One region of the Caulobacter sp. GW821-FHT11E10 genome, then DNA from elsewhere that is predicted to be linked to it. Evidence: predicted binding sites of a transcription regulator. Region 1 holds the regulator's gene; the other holds the start of a gene.
The links. Region 1 encodes HrcA, which represses chaperone genes, less so after heat shock. Its sites were predicted from a motif close to GTTAGCANTCNNNNNNNNNGANTGCTAAC; they were not measured.

Region 2: groES (co-chaperone GroES) is a predicted target of HrcA. The motif match lies at 6,125-6,153, and genes of this name have one in related genera.

Annotation. Positions count from the first base shown of each region.
Region 1 covers NZ_JBXARP010000003.1:464,478-472,009, reverse strand. The annotation lists gene recF (DNA replication/repair protein RecF) at 1-705, opposite strand, end outside; gene AC1RRV_RS08275 (VOC family protein) at 951-1,322, opposite strand; gene AC1RRV_RS08270 (S9 family peptidase) at 1,397-3,328, opposite strand; gene dnaN (DNA polymerase III subunit beta) at 3,392-4,510, opposite strand; gene AC1RRV_RS08260 (DUF2061 domain-containing protein) at 4,685-4,957, shown strand; gene grpE (nucleotide exchange factor GrpE) at 4,897-5,523, opposite strand; gene hrcA (heat-inducible transcriptional repressor HrcA) at 5,536-6,612, opposite strand; gene rph (ribonuclease PH) at 6,767-7,483, shown strand.
Region 2 covers NZ_JBXARP010000001.1:343,905-351,436, forward strand. The annotation lists gene cobT (cobaltochelatase subunit CobT) at 1-559, opposite strand, end outside; gene AC1RRV_RS01600 (DUF1328 family protein) at 702-884, shown strand; gene AC1RRV_RS01605 (DUF3089 domain-containing protein) at 971-2,128, opposite strand; gene AC1RRV_RS01610 (IMCp domain-containing protein) at 2,304-3,365, shown strand; gene AC1RRV_RS01615 (hypothetical protein) at 3,396-3,710, opposite strand; gene AC1RRV_RS01620 (hypothetical protein) at 3,766-3,897, opposite strand; gene groL (chaperonin GroEL) at 4,072-5,715, opposite strand; gene groES (co-chaperone GroES) at 5,775-6,065, opposite strand; gene AC1RRV_RS01635 (VOC family protein) at 6,241-6,624, shown strand; gene AC1RRV_RS01640 (DUF4345 family protein) at 6,654-7,079, shown strand; gene AC1RRV_RS01645 (methylated-DNA--[protein]-cysteine S-methyltransferase) at 7,076-7,532, opposite strand, start outside.

The sequences.
Region 1 (7,532 bases):
GGACAAGGTCAGGCGCGCCTGTGGGAAGGGACGATCGCCGCGGCCGTCGATCTCGGCCTGCAGGGCCGACAGGGTGCGGGCCCGGGCCTGGGCCATCAGGGCGCCCGACTCGGCCAACCGGGCTTCCAAGGCGTTCAGCCAGGTCGCGTCGGCCGGGGCGCCGCCGTCGGCCGCGTCAGTCAGCAGGCGCATCCGCTCGCGCTGGGCCTTGTCATAGGCGTTCGCGTTGACGGCATGGGACGGCTCGCCGGCGAAGACCAGGCGGTCGAAGAACCGTCGGCGCTCAGAGGCGGCCTCCAGGAACAGGCGGTCCTGGGCGGGGGTCAGCCAGATCGGACGGACATGATCGGCCAGGCGCCCCGGCGGCACGGTCTCGCCCTCGAGGCGGACAGTGCGGCGGGCGGCCCCGCCCTGCTCGACGCCCGTGCCGATGCGGATCGGCGCGTCCTCGCCGGCCTCGACCTCAGCGGCCACGGCCCAGGCGCGACCGCCGGCCTCGCCCGGCAGGCGGCGGCCGACCTCGGCCATGCTGGCGCCGCGCAGACCCTTGCCCGGGGTCAGCAGGCTGATGGCTTCCAGGAGGTTGGTCTTTCCGGCCCCATTGGCCCCGAACAGATAGACGCTGCGCCCCTCGGTCTCGAGGCGGGCGCGCTCGTACGAGCGGAAGTCCGTCAGGGTCAGGGAAAGTAGTGCGGCCGACGCCATGCAGGCGTTCTTAAGGGGTGTCGGACGCTCGGGCTACAGGAACCGAAACACCGATTCCCGAGACACCCGCTCCATGAGGACGCTTGGAGCGGGTTCCGCCTCGGAATGGCCCTCCGGAGACTTGCGCGACATATAGGCCCCGCCGAGATCCATGCTGCCTCAGTCTATGAGGCAAGACCATGGCAAAGCTCTCTTAAGCCCCGAATGTTACGGCGAATTAAGACAGTCTAGCTCGGGCGAAGTCTCTAACCCAGCTTGTAACCACAGAGCTTGTTGCCATCGAGGTCGCGGAAATAGGCGAAATAGGCTCGCGGCATCCGTGCGCCCGGCGCGCCCTCGTCCGTCGCCCCCAACTCCAGGGCCTTTGCATGGAAGGTGTCGACCTCCTCGACGGTGTCGAAGGCGAAGCCGCCCATCATGCCATTGCCGACGCAGGCCGGATTGCCGTCATAGGGGCCCAGCACCCCGAACATGCAGCCGTCGCCGCGATACAGCCGACCGCCCGACGGGTGCTCGAACAGAGGCTTCATGCCGATCGAACCCAGCAGCGCGTCGTAGAACACCCGCGCCTTTTCAAGGTCGTTCGAGCCGACCGTCACATAGTTCACCTTGGCCATGGGCCACCTCCCGTTTTCTTTGAGAACGGACGTTGGCACGCGGCGCGCGAGCGGACAAGTTTCCGGAAGGGCGCCTACTTGGCCCCGCCCAGCCCCAGCACCTTCTGCAGGAACTGGGTCTCGACCTCGCGGCGGCGGTCGTTGTTGGCCTTCTTCAGGAAGCCGTGCCCCTCGTCCTTGAACTGGACGTACCAGGTCTCGACGCCCTGCTCGCGCAGCTTGGCGACGACCTGGTCGGACTCGGACTTGGGCACGCGCGGATCGTTCCAGCCCTGCATGACCAGCATCGGCTTCTTGATGTTGCCGACATTGTTCATCGGCGAGATCGTCTCGAAGGCCTTCAGCATCTTCGGATCGCGCTCATCGCCATATTCGGCGCGGCGCAGGTCCCGGCGATAGGCCTCGGTGTTCTGCAGGAACGAAACGAAGTTGCTGATGCCATAGCGCTCGATGCCGGCGGCCATGCGGTCGGAATAGCGGGTCATCACCGCCAGCGACATGTAGCCGCCGTATGACTGGCCGTAGACCACGACACGGTTGGGATCGAGGTCGGGCTGGGTCTTGATCCAGTCCAGCAGCGCGCCGATGTCCTTGACCGAGTCCTCGCGCTTCTCGGCGTTGTCGAGGTTCAGATAGGTCTTGCCGTAGCCGGTCGAGCCCCGAACATTGGTGACGATCACCGCCGCGCCCAGTTCGGCTACCGTGTGCTGGTGGAAGGCGCTGAAGGTGGGGCGCGACTGGCCTTCGGGCCCGCCGTGGATGTCGATGATCACCGGCGCCTTTTGGCCGGCCGCCAGCTTGGGCTTGTAGACAAAGGCCGGGATCGAGCGCTTGTCGAACGACGGGAAACGGACGAGATCCGGCGTCGCCAGCGCCTTGGCGTCCAAGCCGCCCAGTTCCGAAGCCGTCCAGCGCTCCAGCTTGCCGTCGGTGACGCCCCAGCTCCACGCATCGCTCGCCGCTGTCGGCGTCGCCAGGCTGAAGCCCAGCTTCGAACCGTCCGGCGAGAAGGCGATGCCCGAGACGACTCCCATCGGCAGCTCCGGCTGCGGCAAGGCGCGGCGGGTGCGGAAGTCCTGCACGACCAGCTTCGAATAGCCGTCCTCATTGACGACAAAGGCCATGATCCGGCCGTCGTCGGACAGGGCGAAGTCCTCGATGTCCCACGGCCGCTCGCCCGAAACATTGATCTTGCCGCCGGTGGCCAGATCGAACTGCACCAGGCGCGTGAAGTCTGAGCCTTCGTCGGACAGCATCAGCAGGCTCTTACCGTCCGGGGTGAAGGTCCCGCCACTATAGGCGACCTTGGTTTTGGACGGATTGAGCTCGGTCAGCTTGCCGGTCGCGACATCCAGGAGCCAGCACTTGGTCTCGTTGACCGAGAAATAGCGACCCAGCAGCACGGTCTTGCCGTCGGGCGACACCGCGATCGGCGAGACCTGGCCCTCGCCCTTGTAGATCGTCTTGGTCGCGCCCGAGGCGTCACGCATCAGGACGTCGTAGTCGGCCGAGCCCTTCACGGCCCGCGACCAGACCAGCACCGCGCCGTCCTTCGACCAGGTCGGCGACTGGTTGCGCGTGCCGGTCTCGGTCAGCTGGACGGTTTTGCCGTCCGGGTCACGCAGGAACAGCTGGAACCACTCGTCGCCGCCCGTGTCCTTGGAGAACAGGATCTTGCCGTTCGCCAGGGTTTTAGCGCCAGCGACGGGCTCATCGTAGAAGGTGATCTGGCTGCGGTCCGCGCCCGGCGCGGCGACCACGTGCAACTGGTTGGTGTTGCCGAAGCGGGTGGTGATCACCATCCCACCACCGGCCGCCCAATCGTCGAAGAAGGCCGAGCGGGCGTTCTGGTAGCGGGCCAGGCCCTCGCGGATCGCGGGCGGCGCGACCGGCACGTTCTCCAGGATCTGGTTGCCCATCTCTCGACGCTCGACCGATTGAGAGAGCGCAGGAACGGCGGCGGCAAGGGCGAGGACAGCGGCCGAGGCGGCGAACAGCTTCTTCATGACAAACCCCCGAAAGCAAAACGGGCGCCCAGGGCGCCCGTCTCTCAATGACCAAGATGCGGATCAGACCCGCAGCGGCATCAGCACGTACTTCACGCCCGGATCGACCGGATCGACCACCAGGGTCGGGCTGGCCGGGTCGGCGAAGCGGAACTCGGCCTGAGGGCCGGCGATCTGACCGCAGACGTCCAGCAGATAGCGGGCGTTGAAGCCGATTTCGAAGGGCTCGCCGTCGTAGTCGACCTCGACCTCTTCGACGGCCTGACCGGCTTCCATGTTGCGGACGGTCAGGGTGACCCGGCCCGGCTCGACGGCCAGCTTCACCGAACGGCTCTTCTCGGCCGAGATGGTGGCCACGCGGTCGACGGCCTTGGCGAACAGGTCGTTGTCCAGGGTCAGGATCTTGGCGTTGTCGCGCGGGATGACGCGCAGGTAGTCCGGAAAGGCGCCGTCGATGACCTTGGAGGTTAGGGCGGCCGCGCCGAACTCGAAGCGGACCTTCTGCGGCGACAGCTGGACGTCGACGTGCTCGCCGGCCGATTCCATCAGGCGGCGGGCCTCGGCGATGGTCTTGCGCGGCACGATCACGCCCGGCAGGCCGGCCGCGCCCTCGGGGGCGGGCATCTCGGCCAAGGCCAGGCGGTGACCGTCGGTGGCCACGGCGCGCAGCTTGACCTCGCCGCCCTCGTTCACCGTGTGGAGATAGAGGCCGTTCAGATAGTAGCGGGTCTCTTCGGTCGAGATCGCGAAGCGGGTCTTGTCGATGAGCCGAATCAGCTCGTTGGTGTCGACCGCGATGCGGCTGGAGAGGCCGTCGCTGCTCATCACCGGGAAGTCGCCGGCCGGCAGGACCGGCAGGTTGAAGCGCGAGCGGCCGGCCTGGATGACCAGGCGCGGATCGTCCCCGCTGAAGCTCAGCGAGACGTCGGCGCCGTCCGGCAGCTTGCGGACGATTTCATAGAGGGTGTGGGCCGGCGCGGTGATCTGGCCGGGGACGTCGATCTGGGCCAGGCCCTCGTCGATGATCTCCATATCCAGGTCGGTCGCCGAGAACGACAGCGTGCTGCCCTCCGCCGAGAGCAGGATGTTCGACAGGATCGGGATGGTGTTGCGGCGTTCGACAACGCTTTGCACGTGCCCCAGCGCTTTCAGGAGCGCCGCCCGTTCGATGGTAAGCTTCATAGTGCGGTCCAGGTGTCGAGACCGCCGCCCCAGGAGAATCGCCCCGCGCGGCCCCGTAGAGAATGGACCGCCGACATTAGCGAAATCGCGCGCGTGGGGAAGGGGGCCGAGCCCCTTGCGAAGCTCGAAAAGGCGACCATTTATTGAGAACGATTCTCAAATAGGAGTGCGCCGATGCGCCTCGCCCTCAAGACCCTGACCTACGCCTCGATGCACCTGACCGTCGCGGTGGCCGTCGCCTACGCCCTGACCCGCGATTGGCGGGTCGCCCTGGCCGTCGGCGTCGTCGAACCGATGGTCCAGACGGTGATGTTCAACATCCACGAACGGCTGTGGTCGCGCGCCGACAAGCGAGCGCGCGACCGGCAGTTGGATCAGGCCCCAGATCAGGCCTTGGCGTCGAACGTGCCGCCCGAATTGTCGACCTCGGCGCTAGCGCCGGCGTAGGGGTTGGCCGAAGCGCTCGGCGCGTCCGGCGAGGCCGGGCCGGTCGAACCCTTGGCGGCTACGGCCACCATGGCCGGACGGACCAGCCGGCCCATCAGCTCATAGCCGGCCTGCAGCACGGTGAGCACGCCGCCGGCGGCCACTTCGGTCGAGGGTTGCTCGGTCACCGCCTGATGCAGGTGCGGATCGAACTTGTCGCCCTTGGCCGGGTCGATTTTCTTCAGGCCGTTGCGTTCGAAGGCGCCTTGCAGCTCCTTCTCGGTCATCTCGACGCCGATGATGAAGTTCTTCACCGCCGCGTCGGGCGACTCCTTGGGGCTGTGGGCCGTGGCGCGCGACAGATTGTCGGCGGCGCCCAGCAGGTCGCGGGCGAACTTCTGGATCGCGTAGGCGCGCGCGTCGTTCATTTCCCGCTCGGCGCGGCGCTTGGTGTTCTCGGCCTCGGCGGCGTAGCGCAGGGCCTGCTCTTTAAGAGCGGCCACTTCCAGCTTCAGCGCCTCGATCTCCTGCGACGCGTCGTCGGCTTCGAAGGCGACGTCTTCAGCCGGCGTTTGCTCGTCGGTCATCTCGTAAAGTCCTTATCCATCCATCATCCGTCCGAGCACCCGGGCGGTATAGTCCACCAACGGAATGACTCGGGCGTAGTTCAAACGCGCGGGCCCGATCACGCCGATCGCGCCCAGCACCTTCTGTCGGCCCGTCATATAGGGCGCCGCGATCACCGAGGAACCCGAAAGCGAAAAGAGCCGTGTTTCGGCTCCGATATAGATGCGAACGCCCTCGGCGTCGCGCACGTCGTCCAGGAGGCCGATCAGCTGGCCCTTCTGTTCGAGGTCGTCGAACAGCTGGCGGACGCGATCGATGTCCTCGCGAGCCCGGGCATCGGCCAGCAGGTTGGCTTGGCCCCGCACGATCAGCGAGCGGGCGTCGCCCTCCCCGCCGCTCCAGGCGGCCAGGCCGTCCTCGACCAGACGGGCGGCGGTTTCGTTCAGCTGGCGGCGGGCCGTGTCCAGCTCACCGCCCATTTCGGTCCGCGCCTCGCTCAAGGTGCGGCCGCGCAGGCGGGCGTTGAGGAAGTTGCTGGCCTCCTGCAGGGCCGAGGGCGTCACGCCCGGCGCCTGGCGCATCAGTCGGTTCTCGACCTGGCCGTCCTCGAACACCATGACCGCCAGCACCTGGCCGCCGCCCAGCGGAACGAACTCCACGTGCTTGACCCCGCCTTCGCGGACGGGCGTGACGACAATGCCCGCCCCGCCGGCCAGGCCCGACAGGATGGACGAGGCCTCGGCCAGGGCCTCCTCGAACGAGCGCCCCTTCACGGCCAGCCGCGCTTCGATGGCGTGCTTCTCGGCCTCGCCGATGTCGCCGACCTCCAGGAAGCCGTCGACGAACATGCGCAGGCCCGCATGCGTCGGCATCCGGCCGGCGCTGGTATGGGGCGCGTCCAGCAGGCCCAGCTGCGCCAGGTCCTGCATGGTGTTGCGGATGGAGGCCGGCGACAGGGCCAGCCCGCCCTTGGAAATGGTGCGCGAGCCCACCGGCTCGCCGGTCTCGAGATACGACTCCACCACGCGGCGGAAGATATCGCGGGCGCGGGAGTCCATCTCGCCAAGACCCGGCATGCGGACGATCGGCCCCGGAAACAGGTGTGTCATGTCGTCATGGCCCCGAGGGCAGTATCATCGCGATGCGTGTCGTTTGGGACCCGGTCAGCGGACAAAAGCGGTGGGCCTCTTTCAAGTTCGGCTCTCAATAGGATAAGCGGCCCCTCACACACATTCAAATGTCCCCTGACACCAGGAGTTTCCCATGCGTCCGTCCGAACGCGCCCCCGACCAGCTGCGCGCCGTCACGCTGGAAACCGGCGTCAACCGCTACGCCGAAGGCTCGTGCCTGGTCTCGTTCGGCCACACCAAGGTCCTGGTCACCGCCACGGTCGAGGAAAACGTCCCCGGCTGGATGCGCAACAAGGGCGCCGGCTGGGTCACGGCCGAGTATGGCATGCTGCCCCGCGCCACCCACACCCGTGGACGTCGCGAGGCCGCCGCCGGCAAGCAGAGCGGCCGCACCCAGGAAATCCAGCGCCTGATCGGCCGCAGCCTCCGGGCCGTCGTCGACCTGAAGGCCCTGGGCGAGCGCCAGATCAGCCTCGACTGTGACGTTATCCAGGCCGATGGCGGCACCCGCACCGCCGCCATCACCGGCGCCTGGGTCGCCCTGCGCCTGGCGGTCAACTACCTGCTGCAAGAGGGCGTGCTGAAGGTGGACCCGATCGTCGGCCAGGTGGCCGCCGTCTCGTGCGGCGTCTTCAAAGATACCCCGGTGCTCGACCTCGACTACGAGGAAGACTCGAGCGCCGAGGCCGACAGCAACTTCGTGCTGACCGGCGTGGGCGACATCGTCGAGATCCAGGCGACCGGCGAGAAGCGCGGCTTCACCCGCGCCGAGTTCGAGACTCTGTTCGGCCTGGCCGAAAAGGGCATTAACGAGCTGTTCGTGATGCAGCGCGCGGCGATCGCGGGCTAAGGCCAGTCTCCTCAGGCAACAAAAACCTCGTCATCCCGGAAGCCTCGAA
Region 2 (7,532 bases), on a different contig from region 1:
GGCGGTCGAGGTCCTTGCCCGCCTTCATCTCGATGTCGTTGCGCAGGATGTCGACCAGGGCCTTGGCCCCGTCGGGCGGGGCGTCGCCGGTCAGGCGTTCGCGGACCATCAGGCCCAGGATCTCGGCCATGGGGGCGGACTGGAGGTCGGTGGCGACGGCGCGGGTCAGGCCCTGCTTCTCCAGCCGCGCCTCGAGGGCGGCCGTCAGGTTCTGGCGGACGCCGCCCAGGGCGTTGGCGCCGATCGCTTCCAGCCGCGCCTGCTCGATCGACTCGAAGGCCGCCTGGCCGTCGGGCGAGCTGGGCCGGGCGCGGGCGTGGGCGACCGGATCGTGATTGGCCAGGCGCAGGGCCATCTGGTCGGCCAGGCCGCGGATGCGCGAGGCTTCCTTGGACGAGAGGTCGCGCGGCGGGTGCGGCAGCACGGCCCGCTTGCCCAGCAGCTGGGGACCATCGCCCGAGAACACGACTTCGAGATCAGCCGTCTCGGCAAGCGAGCGGGCCGCGTGCGCCAGGGCGCGCTTGAAGGGTTCGGTCGGGCTTTCGGGCTTGGAGGCCATGGCTTCGAGTTAGCGGCGCCGGGCGGCGAAAACAAGGAACGCCGTGCGCGGACGAGACGTTGATTTTTCACCGGCGCCGTTCCGACGCCTCTGGGATTTTTCTACAACCGACGCCGTCAGGCGTCCCTCGAAGGAAATACAGATGCTCAAGTGGGCCATCATCCTCGCCATCGTCGCCCTGATCGCCGGCGCGCTCGGCTTCACGGGGATCGCGGGCGCGGCGGCCGGTGTCGCCAAGATCCTGTTCTTCCTGTTCCTGCTCGGCTTCGTGATCGTGATGCTGCTGGGCGCGACCGTGTTCAAGGCGGCGGCGGGTCCAAAATAGCCGCCGCGCGCCTTGCGTGGGCCGGAGCGCCGTCGACGCGCTACCGGTGAGAAATGGCGCTAGGGCCGGTGGGAAGAAACGAGGCCCTAGCGTCCCGCGTAGGCCTTGGCCTGACGCGCCACCAGGCGGTTCATGTCGCCCATCTCCACGTTCACGTCGATCAGGTGCAGGCCCCAATCCTTGAGGATGTTGCCAGCCACCACGACGTCGCCGCTGATTTCGTCGGTGCGCGGGTCGGCCGGATCGGCGTTCACCTTGACGGCGAGATAGGTGAAGTCGCCTTCGCTGACACAGCGGGCCGACAGTAGCCCGGGCAGGGCGACGAACGGCGTCGACACCGTCAGGTCCTTGGCGAACGGCTTCGGCGTCGCGCTCGAGAGGAAGGCCTTGCTGCTCAGATAGGCGTGAACCGGGGTCTCATCCGTCGAGGCCTTGCCGGCCAGCAGGGCGGCGGGGTTCACGCAGCCGGCGCGACGGCCCTGGTCGTCGGTCTTGCCGAAGCGGCTGTTGGCCGGCGGCGGGCTGCTGTCGCGGAACGAGACATAGGTGACCAGGCAGCCGGCCTGATCGGCCTTGGCGCACAGCGGGATCGAGCCGAACTTGCCGTCCGCGACCGGCGTGTTCATGCCGATGACATAGGCCGAGATCATCTGCTTCTGCGCGGGCTTGCCGTCGACCTCGTTCTTCAGCAGGTCCAGCAGCATGCGCGAGCCCTGGCTGTGGCCCATCAGGACCACGCCCCGGCCCTTGTTCTCATGCGTCAGGTACCAGTTCCAGGCGTCGCGGACGTCGCCATAGGCCAGGGCGCCGTTGCCCGGCGAAGGCTGGCCCATCATCACCGCGCGCAGCGCCGCCAGGGTCACCTGGCGATACATCGGCGCGAACACCCGGCATTGGCCGGTGAAGCGGGCCAGCTGCTGCTCGACCACCCGCCGCTCGGCGTCGTCGATGGTCATGTCGCTGTTGCCGCCCGGGTCGGTCGAGACCGTCGGATAGACATAGAAACAGTCGTAGGCGGCGCCGGTGGTGGCCTTGAAGGCCTCGACCGAGGTCTTGCCGTCGGCTTGGACGATCGTGGTGGTCTGGTCGACCGCGCAGGCGTCCGCGCGACCGGGCAGGCACAGCCAGTTCTCGGTCTTGCCGTAGTCGTTGGGCGTGGTCGGGGCGGCGGGCGTCTGGGCGCAGGCCAGGGTGGTCAGGGCTAGGCCCGCGGTCAGGCCCAAGGCCATCAAGATCTTCGCCATCGTCATCTCCCCAAGACTTGGCCCCGTCTGGGCTCAAACGCTTGTTTGGAGCGGAGCATGGCCAAAAGAACGGCGCTCGCCAAGAGGGCTCGACGCGGCTTGGCCCGATGATTGCGGCGGCCAGGGGGAGTCGTCCCGCCGTGGGACAGCGCAGCTTTTCGTAGCGAGGTCGAGAATGACCCTCCGGACCGTTCTATTCGCCGGCGTGACCGCCGTTTTCGCGAGCGCCATGATGGTCGCGCCCGCGTTCGCCGATGGCTTCCCCGCCGCGCCGGTGCGCAAGGCCGCTGTGCCGAAACGAGCCCCCGCGCCCAAGCCCCGCACCCGCGTCGTCTATGTCGACCGTCAGGTCGTCGTGGAAAAGCCGGTCGTCGTGGAAAAGAAGGTGGCGGTCTATGTCGATCGCCCCGTGACCCAGATCGTCGAGAAGGTGATCGACCGTCCCGTCTATATCGAGAAGCGCATCGAGGTGCCGGTCGAGCGCATCGTCCAGGTGCCCGTCGAACGCATCGTCGAGAAGCCGGTCTACGTCGAAAAACGCGTCGAGGTTCCCGTTGACCGGATCATCGAGAAGCGGGTCGAGGTTCCGGTGGAGCGGATCGTCCGGGTCCCGGTCGAGAAGATCGTCGAGGTCCCCGTCGACCGCATCATCGAAAAGCGCGTCGAGGTCCCGGTGGATCGCGTCGTCCGCGTCCCGGTCGATCGGATCGTCGAGAAGCCCGTCTATATCGAGCGCAAGGTCTATGTGGACCGCGCCCCGCCGCCGCGTCGTGAATGCGACTGCGGTCCGCGCCGGGAATATCGCGACTATCGCGGCGGCGCGGCCGTCGAGATGCGCGAGGAAAGCTATGAGTCCGAGAGCTCGCGCTACGAAGAGAGCTATGAGAGCTCGTCGTATGGCGGTTCGTCCTATGGCGGCGGCTATTCGAGCTCGCGCTATGGCGCTGGCGGCGGCTGGAACGCCAACGCCGCGCCGGCTTCGGCCTGGGGCTACTATGTCGAGCCTCCGCCGCTGCCGATGGGCTATGTCGGCCGGATGTCGGGTGGCGGCGGTGGCGGCTATGGCGGCGTCGGCCTGATCGGCGGCGGCGGATTCGCCGGCGGCCATGCGGGAGGCTACGCCTCCAGCTCGGCCTCGGCCTCGGCGTCCGCGGCGGCGTCAGCCTCGGTCCGCGTCGGCGTCAGCGGTCGTGGCGGCGGCGGTTGCGGCGGCTGCGGTGGCGGCAAGCGCCACTAAGCTAGAGAGCTGGCGGTAAGCGCCACTAAGCTAGAGAGACAGCCAGCGACGCGGGTTCTTGTCACCGAGGGCCCGCGCCTCGCCGGACTTCAGGCCCAGGTCGCGCATGCGATAGGCGACGATCTCGCGCAGCGCCTCGACGGGCTCGTTTCCGTTCACGGGGCTGGAGGCGACCGATCCGGCATTCATCGCCAGGTCCACGGCCGCCCATTCGGCCTGGGCCCGGTCGGCCTTGCCGACGGCGAAGTAGTGGCGGACAGGCACGCGCTCGCCCGCGACCTCGACCATGACGCCGATGACCCAGCCTTGAACAATGAGATCGGCGTCGGGGCGTTGGCGCAGCATCCCTCGGATGTAGCGTCCGCGCGGCCCGGCGCAAAGGGCCCCGGTAAGTCGGGGGTCAGCCGATCAGCTGGAACGCGGCCTGACTGACCAGGCCCAGGAAGAGCCAGGCCGAAAGGGCGAACACGACCAGCGTCGTCTTGGACGTCCGGCGCCGACGATAGCTAGGGGACAAACGCACGAACGACATCACCGCCTCCATGCTCTCAGATCTTGCCGAGACGTTAACGCGAATGGGCCGCCTTGGATCCGCCATGAATCGCTCATCACGGGAATTTTAGACCGGCGTTACGCGAACAACGAAAAAGGGCGGAGCCTCGCGGCCCCGCCCTTCTCGTTTTCAGCAGATGGCTGACGAGACTTCTTAGAAGTCCATGTCACCCATGCCGCCCGGCATGCCGCCGCCCGGAGCGCCACCGGCGTTCTTCTTCGGGGCTTCGACGATGGCGGCTTCCGTCGTGATCAGCAGGCCGGCCACCGAAGCGGCGTCTTGCAGAGCCGTGCGGACAACCTTGGCCGGGTCGATGACGCCGTCGGCGATCAGGTCGACATACTGCTCGGTCTGGGCGTTAAAGCCGAACGAGGCGCTGGTGCTTTCCAGGACCTTGCCGACCACGATCGAGCCTTCGACGCCGGCGTTTTCGGCGATCTGACGGATCGGGGCCTGCAGGGCGCGACGGACGATGGCGATGCCAGCGGTCTGGTCGGCGTTGTCGCCGGTCAGGCCGGCCAGGGCTTGCGAAGCCTTCAGCAGAGCCGTGCCGCCGCCCGGGACGATGCCTTCATCGGCGGCCGCGCGGGTCGCGTTGAGGGCGTCGTCGACGCGGTCCTTCTTTTCCTTCACTTCGACTTCGGTCGAGCCGCCGACACGGATGACCGCAACGCCGCCGGCCAGCTTGGCCAGACGCTCTTGCAGCTTTTCCTTGTCGTAGTCCGACGTGGTGTCTTCGATCTGGCGCTTGATCTGGGCGATACGGGCTTCGATCGCGTCCTTCTCACCGATGCCGTCCACGATCGTGGTGTCGTCCTTGGTGATCGAGACCTTCTTGGCCTTGCCGAGCATGTCGAGCGACACGTTCTCGAGCTTGATGCCCAGGTCTTCCGACACGACTTGAGCGCCGGTCAGGATGGCCAGGTCTTCCAGCATGGCCTTGCGGCGATCGCCGAAGCCCGGAGCCTTGACGGCGGCGACGCGCAGGCCGCCACGCAGCTTGTTGACGACCAGGGTCGCCAGGGCTTCGCCCTCGACGTCCTCGGCGATGATCAGCAGGGGACGGCCCGACTGAACGACGGCTTCCAGCACCGGCAGCAGCGGCTGCAGCGACGACAGCTTCTTTTCGAACAGGAGGATCAGCGGCTCTTCCAGCTGAACTTCCATCTTGTCGGCGTTGGTGATGAAGTACGGCGACAGGTAGCCGCGGTCGAACTGCATGCCTTCGACGACGTCGAGTTCGGTCTCGGCGGTCTTGGCTTCTTCAACCGTGATGACGCCTTCGTTGCCGACCTTGTCCATGGCGCGCGCGATCATGTCGCCCACTTCCTTGTCGCCGTTGGCCGAGATGGTGCCGACCTGAGCGATTTCGGTGTTGGTGGTGACCTTCTTCGACGACTTCTTGATCTCGTCGACGACGATGTGCACGGCCTTGTCGATGCCGCGCTTCAGGTCCATCGGGTTCATGCCGGCGGCGACCGACTTGAGGCCTTCCTGGACGATGGCTTGGGCCAGGACCGTGGCGGTCGTGGTGCCGTCACCGGCCTTGTCGTTGGTCTTCGACGCGACTTCGCGGATCATCTGCGCGCCGAGGTTCTCGAAGCGGTCAGCCAGTTCGATTTCCTTGGCGACCGAGACGCCGTCCTTGGTCGAGCGCGGGGCGCCGAACGACTTTTCGATGACCACGTTGCGGCCCTTGGGACCCAGGGTCACCTTCACCGCGTTGGCGAGGATGTTGACGCCGCGCAGCATCTTGTCGCGCGCGTCCGAAGAGAAATAAACGTCTTTAGCGGCCATGTGTATGAGCCCTTCTAAAAGAGAAACTGGGTATCGAAAGCGAAGAGGACGGAGGAGGCTTAGGCCTCGACCACGCCCAGGACGTCGCTTTCCTTCATGATCAGGAGGTCCTGACCGTCGACCTTCACTTCCGTGCCCGACCACTTGCCGAACAGGATGCGGTCACCGGCCTTGACGTCCAGGGCGACGACGTCGCCCTTGTCGTTGCGCGCGCCGGGGCCGACGGCGACGACTTCGCCTTCCTGCGGCTTTTCCTTGGCGGTGTCGGGGATGATGATCCCGCCCTTGGTCTTGGTTTCTTCTTCGACGCGCTTCACGAGGACGCGGTCGCCCAGGGGACGAAATTTCATTGGTGTTCTCCGTCGGAACGGTTTGTGTAAAGGGTTCGCTGGCTCAGGGGAGCGCTGCTGTTAGCAGTCGCCCTCGTCGAGTGCCAACGCCGAGCGTGAGTTAGGCAGGGGGCTCGGGGGAGTCAAGGACGACGCCCGCGAACTTTTCGCGAAGGGCCAATAAGGAGGGGCTTCGATGTTCGACCACATGGGGCTCGGAGTCGTCGATTTCCAGCGTTCGACGGCCTTTTATGACGCCGCCCTGGCCCCGCTGGGCATCCGCCAGCTCTATGTCGTGCCCAAGGAATTTTCCGGCGGCGTCGACGCGGTCGGCTACGGCAAGGTGCGTCCGATGTTCTGGGTCGCCGAGCAGGACGCCACCCGGGGCAAGCTGCACATCGCGTTCGCCGCCAAGACACGGGCCGAGGTCGACGCCTTCCACGCGGCCGCGCTGAAGGCCGGCGGTCGCGATAACGGCGCGCCCGGACTTCGCCCACATTACGATAAAGACTATTACGGCGCGTTCGTGCTGGATCCGGACGGCTTCAACGTCGAAGCCGTCTGCCGCGCACCGGACTAGATCCAGACCCAAAGGGGAGCGCCTGCCGCATGTCGAGCTATGTCCTGTCGCTGTTCCTGGCGGTGTTGGCCTGCGTGATCGGCGGGACCCTGGGCGGCATGATCCTGGCGCGGCCGCAGACCATGCTGGGCCTGGCGGGCCTGGCCGACGAAGACACGCCCAAGCCGCGGCTGTTCGCCGAGGGCCGGGCGCTGGGCGGGGTGCTGATCGCCTCGCACGGCGTGGCGGCGCTCTATCTCGGCTACCAGCCCCGGATCGGCGCGGCCATGGCTCTGGCCCTGGCGGTCGCCTGGCTGGGCGCGGCGGCGGGGCGGGCTCTGTCGGCGGCGCTGGATGGCGCGGACGGGCGCTTCAACACCGGCTCGATGGTGTTCAACGGCCTGATCGGCATCACCCTGAGCCTGCCGTTCTTCCAGGTCGGCAAGGTCTTCGTGCGCGGCGTGGGCTTGGTCTAGCCCTCCGCGGCCCCTTCGTGGGCGAGCAGCCAGCGCTTGCGTTCGATCCCGCCGCCGTAGCCGGTCAGCGAGCCGTCCATGCCGATCACCCGATGGCAGGGCGCGACGATGCTCAAGGGGTTGGCGCCGTTGGCGTGGCCGGCGGCGCGGATCGCGGCCGGACGACCGGCGCGACGGGCCAGCTCTGAATAGGTGATCGTCTGGCCGGCCGGGATCTGCGTCAGCGCCGTCCACACCGCGTGCTGGAACGCCGTGCCGTTGGTCGCCCAGGGGATGGCGCGCAGGGTGTCGAACGCGCCCGCGAAATAGGCCGCCATGGCCTCGCGGATCGCGGCGGGCGCTGAACCGGCGTCAGGCCGCAAAGCGCCGTAGTGCGTGCGCAACAGGCGATCCAGCCGGTGCTCATAGTCGTGAAAGTCCAACGCCCGCAGCGCGCCGTCCTCGTCGGTGACG